Regions from separate parts of the Paenibacillus sp. FSL L8-0436 genome, predicted to be linked through region 1. Evidence: riboswitches for the same ligand, from Rfam matches in the RefSeq annotation. Region 1 holds a riboswitch; the other holds the start of a gene.
The links. A riboswitch is a leader RNA that binds a small molecule or an ion and turns the genes downstream of it on or off. The one in region 1 is predicted to bind cyclic di-GMP.

Region 1 (5,890 bases):
CTACTTCACGTACCGGTTAACAAACTCACTTACCTTGCTGACATATCCCGCCTTATCCGTATCATAAGAAAGTCCATGCCCTGCGCCATGCACTACAAACTTGTCCTTGGGGCTGCGGCATGCCTGGTACACTTTGTCCATCATGGCATAGGGTACGAACTTATCGGCATCACCATGGATGAACAGGATCGGCACCCGTGCCTTACGCACCTGCTTCAGCGCTGATGCCTCACCGAAGAAATAGCCTGCTTTCAGCCGGGTAATCAGACTGGCAATCTGCACGAAGGGAAAGCTTGGCAGATGATACATCCGCCAGAGCTGATAAGAGAGCTGTGCTTTGACCGAGCTATACCCGCAGTCGGCAACAACCGCCTTCACCTGCGGCGGAAGCTCTTCACCCGCGGTCATCATCACCGTTGCTCCGCCCATAGACACCCCATGCAGCACAATCTGCGCCTGCGGCCCATTCTCTTCAATGATGTATTCGATCCACTTTACATAATCCCGGCGTTCGGGCCAGCCAAATCCTATGTAATTGCCTGTGCTTTCACCATGTCCCCTGGCATCGGGAATCAGCACATTATAGCCCAGGTTTTCATAATAAATCTTGGCGTAGGCCCCCATATCCTTGGCTTTGCCGGAATAGCCGTGGGCAACGATTGCTGTACGTCCGGCTGCCCGCTCTGACGGCAGATAATAACCCCGCAGCTTCAGTCCATCCTCTGAGCTCATGTCGACATTCCGGAAGCTCTGCCGGGCGATCCACTCCGCCCCTTCTCCCCAGGATGCTCCGGCCACCGGCGGATCTACCTTCAGCGCGGGTGAATTCGCCAAAAACTCCTTAGGCGCCCGATGGATCGCCACTCCATAGAAAAAGAAACCCGCATAGGTCAATCCTCCGGCAATGACGATAATAATCGCCAGTATAATTACACTCCACATGAATATTCTCACCTTTCCTTCTCGTAGCTGTGGGATACTCCAGTCACAATCATGCGGGTTCCGCAATGATTTCTGCATAGTATAACATGGTAGCCTCGCCTGCGAGAAATGTACATATAACAGATGGATTAAATCTAAACGATTTGTTGTATAATAACCCTCCAAACTTAGGAAACACCCTATAAAAAGGCCGCTTCCGGGATTTCCTCTCCCGTAAGCGGCCTGAATTATGTTTAGAACATGGCGTCTGGACTGTTATTGGCCCGAGTGTGATTCAATGAAAGCCTCAGCGTTTTCGTCTGCTGGTTTTTGCCGTTCTGCTCAGCAGCAGACCTACTCCGGCAATAGCGAGACCGGTAATATAATAAGGTGCCGGGCTGGCTTCGCCCGTCTGCGGCAGACTCTCGGCTGTAACCACTGGCCCCAGCGGAATTTCTTCATCAAGAATAATCTCTTCATCCGGTACCGGAGCAGGTACTGGATCAGTCGCTGGAGTAGTCTCCGGCGTTGGCTGCACAGGCGAAGGTGTGGTCACAGGGCCCAAAGGCAGCGGATCCTCATCAATCGTAATCTCCTGATCGTCATTCGTACCAATCACCGTTGGTGTCGGCGCTGGTGTCGGGTCTACTGTTGGCGCTACACTCGTCGGCGCTGGCGTCGGGTCTACCGTTGGCGTTACACTCGTCGGTGCTGGCGTCGGGTCTACTGTTGGCGCTACACTCGTCGGTGCCGGCGTCGGGTCTACTGTTGGCGCTACGCTCGTCGGCGCTGGCGTTGGTTCTACCGTTGGCACTACACTTGTCGGCGCTGGCGTTGGTTCTACCGTTGGCACTACACTTGTCGGCGCTGGCGTTGGTTCTACCGTTGGCACTACACTTGTCGGCGCTGGTGTCGGCGTTGGTATTGGTGTTGGCGTTGGTGTTGGCACCGGTGTTAGTGTTGGTGTTGATGTCGGCGCCGGTGTTGATGTCGGCGCCGGTGTTGGTGTCGGTGTTGGCACCGGTGTTGGCGTTGGTGTTGGCACCGGTGTTGGCGTTGGTGTTGGCACCGGTGTTGGCGTTGGTGTTGGTGTTGGCACCGGTGTTGGTGTTGGTGTCGGCACCGGTGTTGGTGTTGGTGTCGGCACCGGCGTTGGTGTTGGTACCGGCGTTGGTGTTGGTACCGGCGTCGGTGTTGGTGTCGGCGCTGGTGTTGGTGTCGGCGTTGGCACCGGCGTTGGCGCTGGTGTTGGCGTCGGCGTCGGTGTTGGCGTCGCCGTTGGTGTCGGTGTCGGCGTTGCCGTTGGCGTCGGTGTCGCCGTCGGTGTTGGCGTCGCCGTCGGTGTTGGCGTCGCCGTCGGTGTTGGCGTCGCCGTCGGTGTCGGCGTTGCCGTTGGCGTCGGTGTCGCCGTCGGTGTTGGCGTCGCCGTCGGTGTTGGCGTCGCCGTCGGTGTCGGCGTTGCCGTTGGCGTCGGTGTCGCCGTCGGTGTTGGCGTCGCCGTCGGTGTTGGCGTCGCCGTCGGTGTTGGCGTCGCCGTCGGTGTCGGCGTTGCCGTTGGCGTCGGTGTCGCCGTCGGTGTTGGCGTCGCTGTTGGCGTCGCCGTCGGTGTTGGCGTCGCCGTCGGTGTTGGTGTCGGCTTCGGTGTTGGTGTCGGGCCGACTGGCGGCACCGTTCCCTCAAAGGTATGATGATGCATCTGAATATAACCGCTGAATCCTTTTGCAATAAGGGTACCATGCAGCTCAGCACGGCTGAACGCCACAAAGGCATGCGGCGCTAACATGGTGCCTTCAATGGTTGTGTTCCCATTAGCTACAGAAGAAGCTTCGTAGAAGTTGAACAGCACATTGTGAGATTTGCCGTTCCACATTTGAAAATCCGGAATGACGACCTTATTCCCGCTTACATTGATAATTACCGTGGCATTTCCTGCAATGTTGAACTGGAGACCGTTGGTAACCGCCAAATCCGCAGCAGTCAAATGAATGACATTAAAGGAATCCGGAGCGTTAATCGTCATTTTCCCTCCATCTCTGACAAAGGGCTGCGTTTGTTTCAGAGCAGCTAGTTCACTCGAACGCTGAATCAAAAATTGCTCCTCAGCTTGAAAATCAATCGGATGATCCTGCCGCGTACCTCCTTTAAGATCAGCTCCTGAACTTTTCATGCTGCCTCCATACACAGAGGTGCCATAAACTGTTCCATTTGAAAAGTCGATGTCTTTGCCGGCGATAAACACATCTCCGCCCGCAGCATCCTTGGATACTCCATATCCCTGAAGAGTAATGTTCCCTGCAGCAGCAAGCCGTCCATGGATCTGGTCATTGCTTTGCGCGAAATCTCCAAAGATAAAGGCGTTAAAATTCCCGGCGACTCCCAGCACCGGTGTTGGGGTGTACGGCATACTTGCCGCCGCCTCTACATTGATCCTCGGATGAAGCATATTGCCGATGGTTAAAATCCCCGTCAGAATCAAGGCTACTGATCTTTTCTTCAACAACGATATGTACCTCCTATGTAACTATTCTATGAATGCACAGATTAGCCCGTAACAACAAAAAGACCGCCAAGAAGGGTTAGCTTCATGGCGGCCGGACGATCGTGGCACCTTTAGAGTGCTGTAGATTCCTGACTTTGCGTCCCGCTCTTTCGAACGGTTTGCGATTATACATGAGAAGTTGGTAACAGTTGCATTCTATGTAGTCTATGACTTTTGTTACTTTCGGACTAGAATCAGTCTATCTCTTCACCCCTCCGTTTGTCAATCTATTCCTTATTTTTTTTGATAGATTCTCTGAAAAAGTCCTCAATCCCGCATCGCATAAGGGTTTAGTTGTATTCACCAATCACATGAAACAAATTTTTAATATTAAAAATTAGTATATTCGAACCACTTTTCAACTTTTGTCGAAACGGCAAAAAAACTGTCGCCAGCTCTTGGCAGCAGTTTTTAGTCATTGTCAATTTACATAAGTCAGCGGGCAACAGCCGGACTTAGAATTTGTATATTTTATAACAGCTGAACCCAGCCGATCATGGACACCCATAGTGGAACACTTAGAAACAACCCGAACAATAATCCGCGGCGGAGACTTCCCTCATAATTCATCACAATTCTCCTTTTTAATAAGCTTTATTTTTCAATATTTATTATTTCAATTTTAATATAAAATAATTCTTATAATTATTTTGTGAATTATGTCACATTGTTTCAACTGTTTAGAAATTCCATTGATTAATTTTTGAATAATCGGTTAAAATACGAATATACGTTCTTATTAGAGGTGATTGAATTTATGCATAGAGCGGAGAGTAACGATAATACACTGGTCAAATCCTATATATTGCTTCCGCTGATTTTATCAGCCTTTGAACGGGATTCAGCCATTATGTCGACACAACTGCGGACCCCCGCCCCATACATGGATGTTCTCCGTACTGCTGCGAATGCGGTTACTGCCGATCTGAGGGATGTGCGCGCCGAAATGAGGAAACGCGGAGTTAAGGTCTATGAACAGCAGCGGCTCCAGGTCGGCATCGAGGCCAAATTTATATGCCGGGGATATCATGAACGGATGCTGCTGCTGGATGACGTCATCGCTGCACAGGCTGCTATCCATATGCGCAAATACCTGGGACTCGATATCTCCGGCTACCACAGCTATGAGGAACAGTACAAAATCAAATCCGGCCCTCAAGCAAGCCTATAGACTTTGGTGCGTTGAAGAAAAAAACAGGCCTCGCCATGGGAGTCGGCAAGACCTGTAAAGTACCCGCTATAAATTACATTAAAACCTTCCAATAGCCCAATGTGCCGAAAATAACTACAAGCGCCACGGGATATAGAATCCTCCGGCTTACCTTATCCTTAAACGTAAGAAATAAACATAACATGCAAAGCCACGCAATAAGAAGACTGCCCATTTCCTATGCATACGCTCCTTCCTGAACACCTGATTGGCTCCGGCAGAGATAAGATACACAAAGCCCTATATTTAAAAAGATACCCGGGCAGCATCCCATTCATACCTGTATTCCAACGAACCGCCGGTACCGTCATAATATTTTCCGTCTATCCAAATTAGACTTGCCGATTCTGAAATTCCATAAGCGCTTCACCGCTCCCTTTGCGGAACAGGATGCTCCCAGAAGCCCAGCCGGCCCTTGGCCGGAATGTTGTCCTCCAGCGGAGTGACGCCCGTCAGTTCCCAGGCAAACCGTCCCTCCCTATAATCTCCAAAGATATATTCGCTGCCGTAGGGCCAGCCTTCTTCAGCCATACCAGCTGTAACTTCATAACAGTTTATCAGCGATCCTGTCGCTATAATCACTCCGGCAGGTAAATTGTCCGCCGTAAGACCATGACGGGCGAGCACCGATCGGAAAGGCTCCCGTAAGCATACTTCCTTATCAATCTTCAAACCGGCATGAATGGCGATTTCACCCCGGTAAGCTGTTCTCCAGGAACGGGTCTCGAATGATTTTTCACCAAGAGCAATGAGCGTCGCCCAAGGCTGCCGTATAGTCAAACATCGCATAACATCCTGCCCCCTTTCTGCAACAAAGGAAAGGCGCAGCCCACCGGGAATCCGGAAAACCGCGCCGCATATAGTTTTTTTGAGCTGCTGGTGAAGGAATTCGCCCCCGGCTTAAGCATTATGAGCGTAACCCACACCTATCTGTAAGGTTCAATTAGGTTCTGTATAATCTTTGCGGCGCTTCACTTCTCATTATAAGGTTCAATAAGGTTTTGTAAAGTTCCCCCCCGACGGTAGAAGAAATGGAAGATGGCTGGCTGCCTATTCTAAGGTTAAGGCTCCGGCTTTGCTTGATGCTGCAACTTTTTCCAAATCAGCAAGTCTAACTAAAAAAAAGAAAAGGATGGATCAACTTGAAAAAAACATTATTTTTTGTTTTTCACTGTAATGTTTATCTTTTCAATCGGCGGTACAGCGAATGCTGCTAACCC
Region 2 (5,890 bases), 170 kb from region 1:
ACCCTTGCGGGCCCCGCACCCAATCAGTGCTCTACCTCCACCACTCCATTCACCGAGGCTAGCCCTAAAGCTATTTCGGGGAGAACCAGCTATCTCCGAGTTCGATTGGAATTTCTCCGCTACCCCCACCTCATCCCCGCATTTTTCAACATACGTGGGTTCGGGCCTCCAGTGCGTGTTACCGCACCTTCACCCTGGACAGGGGTAGATCACACGGTTTCGGGTCTACGTCCACATACTCATTCGCCCTATTCAGACTCGCTTTCGCTGCGGCTCCGGCTTCTCACCTTAACCTTGCATGTTAAACGTAACTCGCCGGTTCATTCTACAAAAGGCACGCCATCACCCCTAGATCGGGCTCTGACTTTTTGTAAGCACACGGTTTCAGGTTCTATTTCACTCCCCTTCCGGGGTGCTTTTCACCTTTCCCTCACGGTACTGTTTCACTATCGGTCGCCAGGTAGTATTTAGCCTTAGCAGATGGTCCTGCTGGATTCATACGGGGTTTCACGTGCCCCGCACTACTCGGGATCCGTCTCGGAGAGAACACAGTTTAGGCTACAGGGCTTTTACCTCTATCGCGGGCCTTTCCAGACCTCTTCGCCTACCATATTCCTTTGTAACTCCATGTGAGACGTCCCACAACCCCAAGGGGCAAGCCCCTTGGTTTAGGCTGTTCCGCGTTCGCTCGCCGCTACTGACGGAATCACTATTGTTTTCTCTTCCTCAGGGTACTTAGATGTTTCAGTTCCCCTGGTCTGCCTCTATCTCCCCTATGTATTCAGAGAGAAGTAACTGCGAATTACCACAGCTGGGTTTCCCCATTCGGACACCCCCGGATCAAAGCTTGCTTACAGCTCCCCGAGGCAGTTTCGTTGTTCGCCACGTCCTTCGTCGGCTCCTGGCGCCTAGGCATCCTCCGTGTGCTCTTATTAGCTTAACCAATGCGTTTTCCGTTAGGAAAATCGCTAGTATCACTATTAATTAAAACTTGTTCACACAAGTTTCAGCTAAAAGATGTTCTAAAACGCAAATTCGTTTCGGTATCCAGTTTTCAAGGATCAAGGTGTTACTTGAGAGCTTAAACTCTCAAAACTGACCAACGAGTGAGTAACAGGCCTAAACCTGAGTTTTGGAAGCTAAGCTTCCGATTTGAATGTCACCGTTGCAGGTGACGATTCTCCATAGAAAGGAGGTGATCCAGCCGCACCTTCCGATACGGCTACCTTGTTACGACTTCACCCCAATCATCTACCCCACCTTCGGCGGCTGGCTCCCTTGCGGGTTACCCCACCGACTTCGGGTGTTGTAAACTCTCGTGGTGTGACGGGCGGTGTGTACAAGACCCGGGAACGTATTCACCGCGGCATGCTGATCCGCGATTACTAGCAATTCCGACTTCATGCAGGCGAGTTGCAGCCTGCAATCCGAACTGAGACCGGCTTTGCTGGGATTGGCTCCACCTCGCGGCTTCGCTTCCCGTTGTACCGGCCATTGTAGTACGTGTGTAGCCCAGGTCATAAGGGGCATGATGATTTGACGTCATCCCCACCTTCCTCCGGTTTGTCACCGGCAGTCACTCTAGAGTGCCCAGCCTTACCTGCTGGCAACTAAAGTCAAGGGTTGCGCTCGTTGCGGGACTTAACCCAACATCTCACGACACGAGCTGACGACAACCATGCACCACCTGTCTCCTCTGTCCCGAAGGCCGCCACTATCTCTAGTGGATTCAGAGGGATGTCAAGACCTGGTAAGGTTCTTCGCGTTGCTTCGAATTAAACCACATACTCCACTGCTTGTGCGGGTCCCCGTCAATTCCTTTGAGTTTCAGTCTTGCGACCGTACTCCCCAGGCGGAGTGCTTACTGTGTTAACTTCGGCACCAAGGGTATCGAAACCCCTAACACCTAGCACTCATCGTTTACGGCGTGGACTACCAGGGTATCTAATCCTGTTTGCTCCCCACGCTTTCGCGCCTCAGCGTCAGTTACAGCCCAGAAAGTCGCCTTCGCCACTGGTGTTCCTCCACATATCTACGCATTTCACCGCTACACGTGGAATTCCACTTTCCTCTTCTGTACTCAAGCCACCCAGTTTCCAGTGCGACCTCAGGTTGAGCCCAAGGTTTAAACACCAGACTTAAATAGCCGCCTGCGCGCGCTTTACGCCCAATAATTCCGGACAACGCTTGCCCCCTACGTATTACCGCGGCTGCTGGCACGTAGTTAGCCGGGGCTTTCTTCTCAGGTACCGTCACTCCGGTAGCAGTTACTCTACCGGACGTTCTTCCCTGGCAACAGAGCTTTACGATCCGAAAACCTTCATCACTCACGCGGCGTTGCTCCGTCAGGCTTTCGCCCATTGCGGAAGATTCCCTACTGCTGCCTCCCGTAGGAGTCTGGGCCGTGTCTCAGTCCCAGTGTGGCCGTTCACCCTCTCAGGTCGGCTACGCATCGTCGCCTTGGTGAGCCGTTACCCCACCAACTAGCTAATGCGCCGCAGGCCCATCTCCTTGTAGCAGATTGCTCCGCCTTTCATCCTTCGTCCATGTGAACAAAGGAATTATCCGGTATTAGCTACCGTTTCCGGTAGTTATCCCAGTCAAAGAGGTAGGTTGCCTACGTGTTACTCACCCGTCCGCCGCTAAGTTAATCCGGAGCAAGCTCCTTCATAACTCCGCTCGACTTGCATGTATTAGGCACGCCGCCAGCGTTCGTCCTGAGCCAGGATCAAACTCTCCAAATTGGTATTTAGAAAGAGCGATTGCTCAATTTGAAACATCTGACGAGAATTTACATTCTCAAGATGAAATTTCCAAAGCGTATAAATACGCTGTGAAACTCATCCATTTTGGATCTCACTTGCGTGATTTCCATACTCACTCGTTGTTCAGTTTTCAAAGATCAAGCTCGTTGTGAGTGTCGATTATCTCGTCACCAGCAACTCTTATAATATATCACGTTTGATTTAGAAACGCAAGCTTTTTTTGAAACAACTTTTCAGCCATTCCTTATTTACTTGGGTGCGCTCTAACAACGCTTACCTATAATACCCCACATCAATATAAAAAAGCAACCCCTTAAACAAAAAAAAGATAACCGGCTTAAATATTAAGCGGGTTATCTTAGGGTAATCATCATTCTATTGGATTAGTAGATCTTAGCTGCTGTATATTTGCTCGACGCTTTGGTGAAGCCTGTTTCTTTGTTCTTACCCAATCCGGCGTCCACTGTCGTATCAATCGTTACCCATTTGCCGTTAAGCAATACTTCATTCCAGGCATGATATACAGATACATAACTCGTATTGCCCATTACCAGCTTTGTCGGAATTCCTTCACTGCGGAGCATGGTGGCGAACAAAGATGCATAATCGTAGCAAATCCCTTTCTTACTAGCGAGTGTGTTGTCGTTGTTCGGGATATAATCCTGCGTAACATTAGCCGCTAAGGTGTAGTCGTACTTTACATTCGCCACGATGTAATTATAGATAGCTTGTACCTTTGCTTCATCAGTGGTCAGCCCTTGCGTAAGCTGCTTAGCTTTCAGTACTGCTTTATCGGAAGAATTCCATTTCACATTCTGTACGGAACTCAAATATACGGCGTTGGTGTTGCTCATGCTCAGGTCTACGGTTTCGGAAGAAAGTACTTTGTATTTGTTGCCGCTGGTGTTCTCTAGGACTGACACTTTATAAGCGCCATTCCCCTGCTGCAGTGGAAACGTTTCTGTAGCTTTGGAGGCATATAAGTTATAAGAGTAGCTCTTATTGTCTTTAGTAATCATGAGCTTGATACGTTTGTCCTTGGGAACATCATAGGAAACTTGGACAACCCCTTGGCTCAATTGCGATGTATTTAACCAGTCTGACTCTACGCTGGAAGCGTTAGCTGTACTTACTTGAACTGAAGTAACCAGGACGAACAAGGTCAAGAACATATAATAGAACTTCTTCATGGATAAAACCCCTTTCGGTAGCTGGCTGCCATCCATACCCGGGAAGGCCCTTTAGCTTTGCGTCCCTACCTTTCGATAGGTTTGCCGTTATCGTTTAAGCTTTATCTGTCTACTACTATTGGAATATACTAGACTCATCTTAAGAACAAACAAAAAAAGCCTCTTCATTCGGTAGCTGGCTGCCATCCTTACCGGGAAGGCCCTTTAGCTTTGCGTCCCTACCTTTCGATAGGTTTGCCGTTATCGTGTTTAGCTTTTATAGTTATATAGTATCATATTAATGCCTAGTTACAAGACCTAAATCACTAGATTTCTACTTAATTCATTTAAATTTTTATAATTTTAGCGTGGATAATCAGTCGATGGGTCGGATTTACCAAAGGATCACATGTAATGAGGGTAAGGATTTTATCTTGTTTATTCCCGTTCAGTACAGACACATCCGTAGGCTCAACAATCGAGATATCATAAACCTCGTATTTATACTCCTGATCGCTTGTCTTGACGGAAATGGTATCTCCGACCTTTACTTCATTCAGTCTGTTGAATAATCTCCCTGCAGTCCTAGACCTGTGTGCAGCTATGGCAGCATTGCCTATTTCACCGATTGGAGCGGTTTCCTTCATATGGGCTGCGGCATGTTTCATGTTGGCTTTGGTCGCCCCTTCCAATATGGGCAATTTCAAATCGATTTTGTCGATTGTGATAATTCCGGTCACTTTGCCGCCGACCTCTATTTCCTGCTCTGCCGGTTCGGCAGCCTGCGCTGGTTCATCCCCAGCTGATTCTTCTGCCAGCAGTGCAGTGACCTCGGCATACTGTTTTTTCAGATCGGGCTCTGACGAAGGGGCCAGCTCACTATAAGCCTGTTCAGCCTCCTTCAGCAGCTTCTCTTGCTGCCGGTCGTTATACCATTCGCTCGCTTTTGGATACAGCATGACTAGAACTCCTGCAATTATGATCAAATAGGAAAACTTACGCATCAAATCCCCCCGATCTTTTAGATAAAGAAACTCCACGGCCCGACATCTGACTTAAAATACCCATTTACGGCTGCCAAAGAAATTGATAATGACGGTGACGAACGTAACCAGCACTTTGGAAATCAGCACCTGAACTCCAAATTTGTCCGTTAGCAGATGCATCAGCAGCACTGATATCCCCAGTACAACCAGGTTCAGTATGATGAATCGGACTAATTGCATACGGTCAAAACTGTCCTTGCTAGTCTGACTCTTATCCTTAAAGGTCACCTTCTTGTTCCAAAAGAAACTGTTCGCTGTCCCTGCGCTATAAGAAATAATCTGTGCCGGGGTGTTCATCATACCCAGAGAATGCAGCAAGGTAAATACGGCGAAATCAATCAGCGTATTCAGTAAGCCTACAGCATTAAATTTTAAAAACTGGATAAATCCCGCATTCAGCTTCCTATCTGCCATAATCATTGTCCTCTTGCCGCTCCTCATGCTCCCCGCCCCGGTAACCCTTGGTCTCACGCACGATATACAGCGGTCTATCCTTGGATTCATCATATATCCGTCCAATATATTCACCTATTACGCCAAGCAGCATCAGCACGATGCCGTTAAACAACAAATTCACACCGACGATGGAAGCCCAGCCCGGAACCGTCCATGAGGTGAAAAAGATTCTCTGGAACAATACAAAGAACAGATACACAAAGCTGGAGAAGGAGAGAAAGAAGCCTACATATGAGGCTATTTTCAGCGGCTTATGTGAAAATGAGGTGATGCCGTCAACCGCAAACCGGATCATTTTCTTCAGCGGGTATTTGGTTTCACCTGCAAAACGTTCCTCCCGCACATATTCCACCATCGTCTGCCGGAAGCCGACCCAGCTTACCAAACCTCTGACATAGCGGTTTTTCTCTTTGAGACCGCGCAGCACATCGCATACTTTACGGTCGATGAGCCG

Region 2: another riboswitch for cyclic di-GMP. It lies ahead of NSS79_RS03340 (transglutaminase-like domain-containing protein); the one in region 1 lies ahead of NSS79_RS02555 (collagen-binding domain-containing protein).

What each region holds. Positions count from the first base shown of each region.
Region 1 is NZ_CP151955.1:539,868-545,757, reverse strand. It holds gene NSS79_RS02560 (alpha/beta hydrolase) at 1-942, opposite strand; gene NSS79_RS02555 (collagen-binding domain-containing protein) at 1,229-3,418, opposite strand; cyclic di-GMP riboswitch class I at 3,505-3,594, opposite strand; gene NSS79_RS02550 (hypothetical protein) at 4,218-4,631, shown strand; gene NSS79_RS02545 (ASCH domain-containing protein) at 5,037-5,459, opposite strand.
Region 2 is NZ_CP151955.1:711,996-717,885, reverse strand. It holds rRNA gene NSS79_RS03350 (23S ribosomal RNA) at 1-943, opposite strand, end outside; rRNA gene NSS79_RS03345 (16S ribosomal RNA) at 1,189-2,744, opposite strand; gene NSS79_RS03340 (transglutaminase-like domain-containing protein) at 3,149-3,955, opposite strand; cyclic di-GMP riboswitch class I at 3,969-4,051, opposite strand; cyclic di-GMP riboswitch class I at 4,123-4,204, opposite strand; gene NSS79_RS03335 (class D sortase) at 4,282-4,893, opposite strand; gene NSS79_RS03330 (GtrA family protein) at 4,990-5,394, opposite strand; gene NSS79_RS03325 (glycosyltransferase family 2 protein) at 5,384-5,890, opposite strand, start outside.